3 regions of the Paenibacillus sp. FSL M8-0142 genome follow, and region 3 is predicted to be linked to each of the others. Evidence: riboswitches for the same ligand, from Rfam matches in the RefSeq annotation. Region 3 holds a riboswitch; each other region holds the start of a gene.

Region 1 (4,248 bases), 1.9 Mb from region 3:
AAGCAATTCGAAGCTTATCCGATCCGGATGTCTGCTTATGAGGGCCGGCAGATGTTCCGCTGCCAGTCTCCGCTCGATGGAGAAGGATTGGAGGATATCGCAATCACTGGCAGCGGCATCTTTGACGGAGGCGGCGAAGCCTGGAGGCCCGTTAAGCAAGGGAAGCTGACGGAAAGCCAGTGGGATCGTTTAATTCATACCGGCGGTGTCGTGGATGACGGGGGACTGTGGTGGCCAACGCCGGCTGCCCGGGACGGGATGGAGAACCTGGCCCGGATCGAACAAACAGGCAGCCGGAATCCCCAGGATTATGAGCCTGTCAGAGACTATCTGAGACCCAATCTGCTCAGCTTGAGAAACTGCAAGCGGATTCTGCTCAACGGCCCTACCTTTCAAAACTCCGCAGCCTGGTGCCTGCATCCTTGGGCATCGGAGCAAATTACCATTCAGAACATTACCGTCCGCAATCCATGGTATGCCCAGAACGGGGACGGACTGGACATCGATTCGTGCAAATACGTGACCGTGGAAAACAGCTCGTTTGATGTAGGAGATGACGCGATCTGTCTGAAGTCCGGAAAAAATGAAGCCGGGCGCCTGCTGGGAAAGCCGAGTGAGCGCATCAGCATCCGGAACTGCACCGTTTATCACGGCCACGGCGGGATCGTTGTCGGCAGTGAAATGTCCGGGGGCATCAAGGATGTGCACGTATCCGATTGCACCTTCATCGGCACCGATATCGGCATCCGGTTTAAAAGCTGCCGCGGACGCGGCGGCGTGGTCGAAAATATCTTCATCGAACGGATCCGGATGCGGGAGATCGACGGGGATGCCATCTCCTTCAATTTATATTACGAAGGGAAAGCCGGCTCCGGCGAATACCAAGCGGAAGCGATGCTCCCCGTTACCGAGGAAACCCCCGTGTTCCGCAATATTGTTATTCAGGATATCGTCTGCAGCGGCGCGCATACTGCGCTCCTCATCAACGGCCTGCCGGAGATGCCGGTGGAGAACGTGACGGTGATGCGGTCGGCCATCACAAGTCGGGAAGGCATTGTATGCCGCAATGGAAAGAACCTGACGATTCAGGACATGGTCCTTCGCAATCAGGAAAATCCGCTGCTTCTTTTTCACCAGAGCCGAAATGTACAGGTGGTGAACGTCAAGGGGGAAAGCGACTCGCTGGATGACCGCTTGCTTGTGGTTACCGGGGAACGGTCCGGGCAAATCGAATGCTCGGGGCTGCATGCCGATAGGGCAGGACAGATTATGATTTCTTCTGAAGTGGAACCGGAGGAGGTCGTGATCAAGTAGCTTTGCTGTTGGATGCATTAAGGTTTAGAAGAGAGGTGATCGAATTATAACCGTTGCAATCTCAATATGATAAGGAGGTACGCCATTGAAAGCTGCAAAATGGCTGAAGCAAATGCTTGTTCTATCGATGAATTTGCTAGAACAAGAAGCCGGCCCCCCTAGGTGTCGGCTTCTTGCATGGAGGATTTTTCGCCGCACTTAGAAAACGGAAACAATTTTAACATAAATGTCATGACTATGTGACCTTTCATATAGTAAAAACACTGTTAAAACTCTTTCGATTCGACGGCGATATCTAAAAAACGATAGATTTATCGGATATTATTGACAGTTTGCTAGCTTGTATACTATATTAAGAAAGGGTTACAAAATGTTAATGAATTTTGCCGAATTTCGCTAGAGAAAACGGGGGAACCGTCCTGGGTGAATTATTCTTGTAGTAGAGGGAATATAGGTGACCTTCAGCCGAACCCTTAGCTAACTCCGTAGGCATCGAAGGAGAGAATATATTTTGAAGAAATTGGTCATTTCTTTGCTAGGATCCGCAATCATTTTTTCTTCCGGTGCCGTGACAGCGTTTGCCGATCAGCAGCCTAACTTTCAGCAGCAAGTGAAGCAGTTAGTAGGAACACCGTACAAGTGGGGCGGAACAACCACAAGCGGATTTGATTGCTCCGGATTTATTCTGTATATGTTCCGTAACTTTGATCTTGACCTTCCGCGCACTTCCCAAGGACAAGCCCAAGTAGGCGTGCATGTAGACCAGGAAGAGCTGCGTGTCGGTGATCTGGTATTCTTCAACACGAACGGCAAGGGAATTTCACATGCTGGCGTTTATATTGGAGACGGGCAATTCGCACATGCTTCAAGCAGCAAGGGTGTTCGAATCAGCAAGCTTAGCGACTCTTACTATAAGCCACGTTATGTTACCGCACGCCGGGTGTTAAGCCAAGAGGAATATGCGAAGCTGGTAGGAAGTGTTAGCTAGATCAGCTCATCTTTGATCTTGATCCAGCTCTCTGCACAATGATCGTCTTGTAAGTCCTGGTAAGGAATTCTATGATCGATTTTCAGTGATTGCACCGAATACATACATAAGTCTTGATGATGACCTCTGTATACGACAGAGGTCATCTTTTTTTTGTGCCGGTCATGTGGAAGATTGGCATCGGCTAATTCATAGCCTGTGTCGTTTCAATGGCTGTCAGAGATGCTCGGTTATCACGGAAGCATTGAACAAGCGAACAGGCTGCAGGTCCATAACGACCGGCAGCCTGTGTAGTGATGATCGGAAGGATGGACTCATCCACGCTTCAACCTTTATTACGGATCACTCTTTGATCACCGCTTCGTTCATGGCGCCTTCGATATCATCACCGTAGACTCTGAATATACCGAGCCGCCACAATGCCGCACCTTTCAGCTGATAGCGCTTGGCCAGACCAAGCTTGTCGTCGATGGAGTTCTCCGTTTCGCTGCCCAGGCTAATTCCAAGCAGAAGCTTGTCCTTAGGGGCTCCGGCATCAAGTGCAAGCTGAATAGCCTGCTGCACTTGCGTGTTCGGTTCCGGCTTCCGGTCTTTGGTGCCAACCGGGTGATACTGGTATGCCATGATAATTAGATCGTCGGCAATCGATGCAAGCGTTTTGTAATCATAGCCTTTATAGGCGCTGTTTAACGGAGGTACGGCCAAGGACAGGGCAGTCCCTTTCGGCAAGGCAGCTCTAAGGTCCTTCACGTATTGGTTCAGCAGCTTCTGCTGGGAGGCGGCATCCAGCTTGAAGCCCAATCCTTCGAAATCCAGCACGACCCCGCCGAACCCATTGTCCGTAACGGCGGCGGTAATCCCGTCGATCGATTTCATCCGCAGTGAGGCGTCGCTCATCATTTTTGTCAGTTCGCCGTTACCGTCCAGTGCATATACCATCAAATAGGGCTTAATGCCCTGTCCTTCCGCATCGGCCACAAGTGTCTGGGGCGTAATGTCTCCGGCGGCTTCCGGCATGCGGTATTCAACCCCTTGAAGGGTGAATTCGCCGTTACGGTCAATTCGGCTCCAGCCAAAGGCGACGGAATTCATCCATTGAATAATATCCCGCTCCTTGAAGGATTCAATGGCATAGAAGGCCCGCAGATGCATTTTGCTTTTTGGTGATTTGAGCGATACGGTGCGCGTTGCCTGATTCCACCTTACGGAAGCCCCGAATTGGCTGCTGAACGAGCTGAGCGGAATCAGCACGCGTCCTTCGCGCATGATCGGCGCTGCGGGCAGCTTGACGTTCTTCTTATTCACCACGGCGGTGGTGCTGCCGACTCTGAGCTGAACCTCGGTTGTGTTATCGTTGCCGGTCTTTACCGCCTGCACGGTTTGGGTCTTGCTGTTCCATTTGATGTCGATGCCCAGTGCCTCGCCCACAGCCCGGAAAGGCACGTAGGTTACGCCTTTCTCAATTCGCGGAGCCGCATCGAACGCAAGCGGAACATCATCCAACAGAACGGAAATGGTTGGTGCCGCATGGGCTGGATGATGATCAGCCGCGGTTCCGAGCAGCGACAAAGAGAGCAGGGAGGCGGCGGCCAGCTTTCCCAATCGTTTTGAGTATCCGATAATAATCTCCCCCACATTCTATGAAAGATAAATGAATCTATGAAACGGTTTACAGCAATGATAGTATAGCAAAATATTGGTAGAATACAAAATAAATAAATAGAGCGGTTTTCAAATGATGTCTGCGTATAGACGGTGTGAGAATAGCCCGGCTTTCGAGTATAATGGTAAGCGTAAATGGAGTGAATAGTTCCAGGCATTTTAGGAGGATATATCGTGTTTAAATTCTGGAGGAGTAAAAAGAATAGCCATTCGGCCGGTCATCCGTCTGCATCCGGTGGACAGGAGCTGGAGGAGGCTGTTCCCGACAAGCTCATCGAGCTTTC
Region 2 (4,248 bases), 750 kb from region 3:
AATATTGAACTGCAATGCTGAGGCTTCCGTAATCCTTGCTTCCCGGCGCTGCGGCCATCCGCTCGGCGACCTCTTTCTGAATCATGACCACAATATTCTCCAGCGGCAGCTTCTCTTCCAGCAGCTTCATCAGAATAGGGGTCGTCACGTAATACGGCAGATTGGCGACAACGCTTACCTTCCCCACCTCCGCGAAATCCTGGCGGAACAGCTCGTGCAGATCCACCTTAAGGACATCTCCATGATGAACTTTAACGTTATCGTAAGGCTCCAGCACTTCCTTAAGAATCGGAATCAGGCGCTGATCGATCTCTACTGCGGTAACGGCTCCGGCCATCTGAGCCAGCTTCTCTGTTAACGCCCCGATGCCGGGACCGATCTCAAGCGCACCTTTCTCTTTATCAAGGCCGGCCGCCTCCACAATCTTGCCCAAAATATTCTGGTCGATCAGAAAATTCTGTCCCAGGCTCTTCTTAAAGGAAAAGCCATGGCGGGCAATGATCTCCTTCGTGCGTCTAGGTGTCGATATATCTTCCATCCGGTTCATATCAGCTTTGGCCTCCCTCTTCCAGCTGCGCAAGCGCCGCCAGAAACTCTTCACGCGATATTTGAAACATCGCCATACGTTTATGGAACTGCTTGGAGTTGCAATACCCGATACCCAGGACATTTCCCATGAACATTCTCCGGGCTGCAGCCTCCGGATGAGCCGTCAGCCCCGCATCGATCATATCCTCCAGGCTGATCTGACTCTCCGCCCCCTCAAATGAGGTGTGGACGCGATCCAGGGCATGACGTATAGCCTCCGGAGATGCGTTCTCGACTCCGATATCGCCCTTGCGCGTCGCATCCGCCTCCGGTATGAAGGCATGCTTGCAGCCGGGGACATGACGGTCGATGATCTTGCGAATCCGTTCCCCTGCATGATCGGGGTCTGTCAGGATAATAACCCCCCTGCGCTCCTTCGCGAGGGCAATACGGCGCAGCGTATGCTTATTAATAGCAGAGCCGCCGGTCTCGATCGTGTCGGCATCCACCGCACGCTTGATCGCTACCGTATCGTCCCTGCCTTCAACCACAATTACTTCTCGGATCATAACGTTCTCTCTTCCTTCCCAAAAGGACACATACCGCCTGTCCGACCGTTCTCCTTGAATTGGCATCGGCTCAAACCATACGGCGTATTTTTTACATGATGGCCCCAAAATGCGACCAATACGCCGCAAAACAAAAGAAGAGGAGTTTCTCCTCTTCTTCATTATGATCTATTATAAGCTAAATTCGTTAGCATTAGAATGGCAATGTCATTAGAAATTGGGATTCATTAGTTCAAATCAGGCTTTACGGGACCGATCACATAAACGGTGCGCCCCGATTTCCGGCCAAAGTTCATGGCCGCTTTCAGCGAATCGTAATACACATCAATTTTATGTCCCTTAATCGCTCCGCCGGTATCCTCTGCACGGCGGAAGCCAATGCCTTCGATGTACACCCACCAGCCGATCGGAATGATGCTCGGATCAACTGCAATCGTCCGGCCCTCGGTTACCCGTGTTCCGGAAGCCGTGCGGGTTCCGATTCCCGCCTGCTCAGCGGAATATGCGGTCATTGAAACATTATTCAGCACTTTCTGGTATTTGAAATCAACACCCGCTCTGGAGATGACGTTATTCTCCGTCGCTTTGGCGGTGGACACCTTTCTAGTGCCCGTAAGCTTCGCTGGGGCAGACTTCACATTCGGAGTCGCTGCCGCTTGAAGCACGACAGGCTTCTCTACCTTCTTCGTGCCTACGGCAATAATTTTGTCCTTCGTCTTACGCTCGACCTCTTGCGAGACCTTCGTCTTGGATACGAGCTTGCCGTTATGGTACACCTTCTCGTAGTGATGAACGAGAACGCCCGGCTCGCCCCGCTGAATGACACGGTTATCACCGCGCTCCAGCGACGGATCCGCAGTCTTGATGACGCGGAACTCGCGGTTCTCCTTCTCCGATACGGTCTGCTTCGTAACCCGAACGATTTGAATGTCCATATCACTGGTAAGCTTGGTGTCCTGTGACGGCTTTACTATATCTTCACCCTTGATCGTAATGCCAGCTTCTTTGAGTACACTATCGACCGTGTCCTGGGTCGTGAATATGGTTTTGGTGGTGCCCCCTACTGTTACTTTAACTGGGATTGCACGGTCAATGATAATCCGGTCCCCATCCTGGATCGTCCCGTTTAAAGGCATCGAGACCTGATCCTGCGGATTCAGCGTGATCGCTTGCTCATCCAGCAATTCCTGAAGCAACGATCCTCTGGTTTCTACCGTGGTTACGCGGCCATCGACCACAATTTGAACTTGCTTGCCCGATTGATCATGGATAACCAGCGATACGAGAAGTGATACCGTAACAGCCCCCATGGCGCCGAGCATCATCAATTGACGCAAATTCTCATGCTTCCATCGCAATGCGTAAGACATGCTGGATGATTGTGATTCATGGGTTTCTTCAGGTTGAAAAATGCCCACTATTCCATCCTCCTTCATAGTCCCGCCGTCTTAGGTAACGCATGAATGCCTTTGACGTGACTATAGCAGTTATTCTCGCAAGGCGTGCTGCTATCTATCTAACGCCCTGCGTCAATCCCCGTCTTCCCGTTCACCACTAGGAATCACCTCCTGTTTACCAACAGTATGACGACACCTTCTCCAATATTCAAAAATAAAAGAAGCCAGCGTGAAAGAGTACTAGAGGCTCTAACGTGGCTTCCTGATGATTGAAATCATGGAAATGGTATGCACGAGAATTCCCCTCTTACTTCGCTTACGGAGTTAGCTGTCGGGTTCGGACGTAAGAGAGACGCCCTAGATCCGGTCGCCCGCTCATGGCGAGGACCTTCACATTCACCCCAAAGACCCGATAAAGAAATCATATACGGCTCGTGCACGACAGTTTACCATGCACGGCAGTATCGGTTCCCCCGTTCCCCAGACTTCGGAGATTAAGCGAGACGGTTCATGAAATATGATCGCTGAAGTTTCAGCTTTGCAAACTTGCAGCTTCTTATCACTGAAAAGATGATATCCTGTTTCCATGCAGGTTGTAAAGGAACAATCAAGCACATTTTTTGATGTAAATGGTTAAAAAATTGTAAAACAATCGTCTTTTCAGGTTAAAAAACTTTAATTAATCGCAATTCCTCACTATTTCATCGCTTTTGCTCCCGTTTTCACGAAATACCAAATCGTTCCAGAGCATTTTTAGTGGTAATTTGGACCAGTTCATCGAAGGACATGCCCCGAATTTCGGCTGCCGTCTCGGCCACCAATTTCACATAAGCGGACTCATTTCGCTTCCCTCGGAAGGGGTGTGGAGTCAGGTAAGGCGAGTCCGTTTCAATGAGCAGACGATCGAGTGGAACCTTGGCCAGAACCTCTTTCGGCTGCTTGGCATTTTTGAACGTAATCGGCCCGCCGAACGAAATATGAAAGCCCATATCCAGGCATAACTTGGCCGTTTCCCAGCTGCCCGAGAACGAATGCATCACGCCGCCAACCTCATGAGCCTTCTCTTCCTTCAAAATCTTCACGATATCCTCATGCGCATCACGGTTATGAATTACAATCGGCATATGGAGCTCCCGGGCCAGTCCGATTTGGCTGCGAAGCACCCGGTGCTGCACCTCCTTCGGAGACGTATCCCAATGATAATCGAGGCCGATCTCTCCGATCGCAACGACTTTCTCATGACTGCAGAGCGAAGCGATCCATTCCAGGTCGCCCTCCTCCATCGTGATCGCATCCACGGGATGCCAGCCTACCGCCGCATATATAAAATCATATGTCTCCGCCAATTCCATTGTGGTCGGAATCGTCTCGCGATTAAATCCGATATTGATCATCCGGCTAACACCAGCTTCAAGCGCCCGGGCAATCGTCTCGTCCCGGTCCTCGTCGAATTGGGGAGCATCCAGATGGGTGTGTGTGTCGAACAGCATGTTCTCTCCCACTCCTTTCTTGTCGATCCTTGATCGTATCTTATCCGGCACAATCTTTATCATTCCGTTCTATGGTTGTCCATTATCAATGCCTCGTGCGTCCGGCCTTGAACCAGGTCCATCCATGATCCAAGCCCATGGTCCATCGAATATAACGGACTCATCCCTGCCTGCGAAATAAATCCGCAACTTCGGCCGGCATCCGGTCAAGCAGCGGCTCTACCCTCTCCTCCGGGTAATATAGATAATTCCGGCCCTTATGGA
Region 3 (4,248 bases):
AGGTTACCGGCTTTGCGGAATCCTGCAGTTCATAACCAAGCAGTCCGTTGGGCTCGATCGTAGCCGTTTTCACATCACTTCGTTTGGATATCCCCTGCTGCCGCAATTTCATCTCAAGCGCATCCACGGTTAACCTTAGCTTTTTCATATTCTGCAATTGAAGCTGCCCATTCTCTATAACGATAACGGCTGGTCCCTTTATCCACCTCTCAAAACGGCTCCAACGCACTTGCATAAATTCGACCAGGATGAGAACCAGAATAAAGACCAGAGCCGCTGCAAAGGTCAGAACTAAGTTTTCTTCGGCGATCGGTTGAACGATGATCGTTCCGATGGAAATCATCGTAATGGTTGTGGGTACGGTCATTTGGGAGATTGATTTTCGACCGGATATGCGGAGCACCAGCATTCCAAAAATAATTAAAATAAGGGATTTCCAGATCTCATTCCATAGCTCATTCATAGACTTGTCTCCTCAATCGTTCAATGATTCCCTTATGTTTTGGTCAACGAGTAACCATCTTATGCATGCCCTTACTCATTTTGATGGATAATATTTAACTAGTCCCTCTCTTCCCCATTATTTTGGTTTGCGAATCGCGTAATTTCGGATACAATCAATGACTGAAAAAATTATCCTGAGGCGAGGGGTGCTCTATGCATCATTTCAATGAGATCTTCGTTCAATTGTTAATTTTGCTTGCGATATCGATGGGGGTTATCGCATTGGCCAAAAAAGTAAACCAGCCTTATTCGATTGCGCTCGTTGTGGTAGGTTTGCTGCTCGGATTGCTGCATATTCCCGTTTTGGACGAAGCCGAAACTTTTATTACGCAATCCAATGTATTCCAGGCGATCATCATCTCCTTGTTTCTGCCTATCCTGCTTGGCGACGCCACATTAAAGCTTCCTTTCTCCCACTTACGGCAGCAGAGCAAGCCGGTGGTTGCTCTGGCGATCGGCGGAACCTTTCTATCTTTCCTTATTATCGCACTGGCGATGTATGGAATCATGGGACTGCCTTTACCTGTAGCTTTTACCTTTGCAGCGCTTATGAGCGCAACGGACCCGATTAGCGTAATCTCCATCTTCAAATCCCTTGGTGTTTCCAAGAAAATGGTGACCATCATCGAAGGGGAGTCGCTTTTCAATGACGGCATCGCCGTCGTGTTATTCCAAATTTCATCCGTATACTTGCTCTCCTATATAGAGATGGGCTGGGCAGGCATAGGCAGCGGGATCTGGCTCTTTCTTCAGTTTAGCTTGGGAGGGATTGCGATTGGAGCCATCCTCGGCTTTCTGTTCTCACAGCTCATTCGTTTTTATGACGATTATCCGCTGGAGATTGCCTTTTCGATGTTGTTGTTTTTCGGAAGCTACTTTATTGCCGAGCACTTTCATGTCTCGGGAGTTATCGCCGTCGTCGTAAGCGGCTTGATCTTCGGCAGCTACGGCAGCCGGATCGGGATGTCCGAAACCACGAAGATGAATATCAATTCGTTCTGGGATGTCATTACCCTGGTTGCCAATTCATTGATATTCCTTATGATCGGCCTAGAAATCAAGCATATCGATTTCACGGATAAATGGGCGCTGATTATCGCCTCCATCATTATCGTGCTGATTGGAAGAACGGTCGCTGTTTATACCAGCTTGAGCTTCCTGCGGAAATTTCCGTCATCCTGGAAAGCTCTGCTGAATTGGGGCGGCTTAAAAGGGAGCTTATCGATTGCACTTGCGCTAAGCCTGCCCGCCTCCTTCGAAGGGCGCGACGATATCCTCGTCCTTACATTCAGCGTCGTCCTGTTCTCGCTTCTTGCACAGGGGCTGACGATAAAACCGTTGGTTACCAAGCTTACGCTGTCGAATCCCGTCAAGGAGACCGAATAACTAACTAGAGCAAGATCGAATATTTATTGAAAGTCCGAAACCTCGCGAGGGAACTCGCGTAGAATACCTAAGTATAGATTAAGCTGCATCGTTTCAATAACGTCACATGACACTTCGGGATCAAGGTTTACATTTAGATCTACCTAGCTTAGTATATACTACGATAATCTTATATTATTGATCGCTTAATCCCCACCACTTGGGGAGCGGGGGAACCAGCGAAGCCGCTAACGGCTTCAGGGGTGAATTCTTTCCAAGCCGGAAAGAACGGGGACTCTCAGACCCGAATCCGACAGCTAACCTCGTCAGCGTCTCGAGAGATAACGCCCGTGCAACTTTGACTTGTTTATTCGGAACACAGTCCAAAGCCTGGAAGCAGATTGTCTCTGCTACCGGGCTTTTTTTCCTTGGGTTCAGAAGACTCAAGCCGCTTGATCAGAAAGGAGCAGATGCATTCATGATACATCATGAAAAAATTATGGTGTGTGTTTATTATGGGCCGAACGGCGAACGGCTGATTCGGAGAGGAGGCGAGCTCGCCAAACTACTGCAATGTCCCCTCTATGTGATGAGCGTCATTCCCTCGGCTGTGGATGAACTCGATCTCGAGCAGGAAAAATTCATGGCCCTTTGGCAAACCATCTGCGATGAATATGGAGCTTCGTTCATCACCAAGCCTAATGATAATCGTCATAAAGCTTCGGACATCATCGCCGAGACCGCCAAGCATTATCAGATAACGCAGCTGGTCATCGGACAATCCGGCCAAACACGGTGGCAGGAAATCACACAGGGTTCATTCGTCAATGAGCTGCTTAATCGAATCGGCGAGACGGATCTGCACATCGTGGCTGTGCAGCGAATGGATCAACACATCGTGGAGACTCACGAGCGTGGAATTCCGGTTACGGTTGTCAGCAAAGATGGACTATATCTGATCCGTAAAGGTGAAGACGAAGGGGACGTTGTCGCGGAGGGGCTGTTCTTCAAGGAACTGAATACGGATTTCGAAACCGGTTTGTTGCGTATAAAAACCGATCGGGAATTCAAGTATTTAAAGGTAAGTCAGGGGAAAGTCGCAGACACTTCGTTTTTCCTAAGTCAAGCATCAACACCCCTTGACCATGAGAAGGATTATGGATAGTAACGCAACAACCCAACGATCCGCTCCCAGCAAAATCGAAATGTTCATCAACAAACAAAAAAGCAATATGAGCCCCCCTCAGCTCATCCTGATCGTATTTACCATCTTAATCTTGATCGGTACCTTGCTGCTCGCGCTTCCACTGTCCTCCGCCAGCGGTACATCCGTAGGACTGCTGGATGCATTATTTACTGCCACTTCCGCAATCTGCGTGAATGGCCTAGTTGTCGTGGATACCGGGAGCGTCTACTCAACCTTTGGCCAAGTCATCATTATGATATTGATTCAAACCGGCGGGTTGGGCTTTATGACCTTTGGTGTCATGGTTGCCATCGTGTTAGGGAAAAGAATCGGGTTAAAGCAGCGTCTCATGATTCAACAAACGACCCACTCCACATCGGCACAGGGACTGGTCAAACTATCCCTGTATATGGTGCTGATCTCATTTGCCTTTGAAACGCTCGGAACGATTCTCCTCGCCATTCGATGGCATGAGATCGGCTGGGGACAAGCACTCTATTATGGACTTTTTCATTCCGTCTCTGCCTTCAACAACGCCGGTTTTGCCCTTTGGTCGGACAGTCTCTCTTCCTTTGTCGGCGATCCTGTCGTCAACATAACGATTGTCTTGCTCTTTGTTATTGGCGGACTCGGGTATATTGTCGTTGTCGATCTGTTCCGCAAGCGCTCTTGGAGGAAGCTGTCCCTTCACTCCAAGATTGTCATTCTTGGAACGGGCATCCTATGCGTGTTCGGCTTTGCAGCGATTCTCGTACTGGAAAGCTGGAATCCGGCTACCTTCGGGCATTTGAACGGAGGCGAGCGGGTGCTCGCAGCATTCTTCCAGGGCATGACCCCAAGAAGCTCCGGGTTTAACACGATTGACATCAGCAGCATGCTGGCGGCTTCCCAGTTCATTATCATCATTCTGATGTTTATCGGAGCAGCCTCAGGCGGAACAGGGGGAGGCATCAAGATCAATACGCTTGTGGTACTCATACTGGCAACCATCCAAACCTTCCGTGGCGGCGGCCAAGTCCATGCCTTCCAGCGCAAAATTGCGATTGAAACGGTCTTGCGCGCACTAGCTGTCGTTATGAGTTCATTGGTAGCCGTACTTGTCGTTGCCCTCCTGCTCACGGTATCCGAGGGAATGCTGGAGGAGCATTTTCTAGAGGTTCTCTTTGAAGCGACTTCGGCCTTCAGCACAACCG

What was found. A riboswitch is a leader RNA that binds a small molecule or an ion and turns the genes downstream of it on or off. The one in region 3 is predicted to bind cyclic di-AMP.
Region 1: another riboswitch for cyclic di-AMP. It lies ahead of NSQ46_RS12590 (C40 family peptidase); the one in region 3 lies ahead of NSQ46_RS03450 (histidine kinase).
Region 2: another riboswitch for cyclic di-AMP. It lies ahead of NSQ46_RS00145 (3D domain-containing protein); the one in region 3 lies ahead of NSQ46_RS03450 (histidine kinase).

Annotation. Positions count from the first base shown of each region.
Region 1 is NZ_CP152008.1:2,654,449-2,658,696, forward strand. Features, by position in the region: gene NSQ46_RS12585 (glycoside hydrolase family 28 protein) at 1-1,314, shown strand, start outside; cyclic di-AMP (ydaO/yuaA leader) riboswitch at 1,689-1,822, shown strand; gene NSQ46_RS12590 (C40 family peptidase) at 1,826-2,302, shown strand; gene NSQ46_RS12595 (stalk domain-containing protein) at 2,645-3,904, opposite strand; gene NSQ46_RS12600 (2Fe-2S iron-sulfur cluster-binding protein) at 4,139-4,248, shown strand, end outside.
Region 2 is NZ_CP152008.1:29,554-33,801, reverse strand. Features, by position in the region: gene rsmA (16S rRNA (adenine(1518)-N(6)/adenine(1519)-N(6))-dimethyltransferase RsmA) at 1-547, opposite strand, end outside; gene rnmV (ribonuclease M5) at 549-1,097, opposite strand; gene NSQ46_RS00145 (3D domain-containing protein) at 1,325-2,515, opposite strand; cyclic di-AMP (ydaO/yuaA leader) riboswitch at 2,792-3,005, opposite strand; gene NSQ46_RS00140 (TatD family hydrolase) at 3,217-3,984, opposite strand; gene NSQ46_RS00135 (HD domain-containing protein) at 4,145-4,248, opposite strand, start outside.
Region 3 is NZ_CP152008.1:780,725-784,972, reverse strand. Features, by position in the region: gene NSQ46_RS03460 (DUF421 domain-containing protein) at 1-463, opposite strand, end outside; gene NSQ46_RS03455 (sodium:proton antiporter) at 658-1,890, shown strand; cyclic di-AMP (ydaO/yuaA leader) riboswitch at 2,063-2,215, shown strand; gene NSQ46_RS03450 (histidine kinase) at 2,348-3,034, shown strand; gene NSQ46_RS03445 (TrkH family potassium uptake protein) at 3,027-4,248, shown strand, end outside.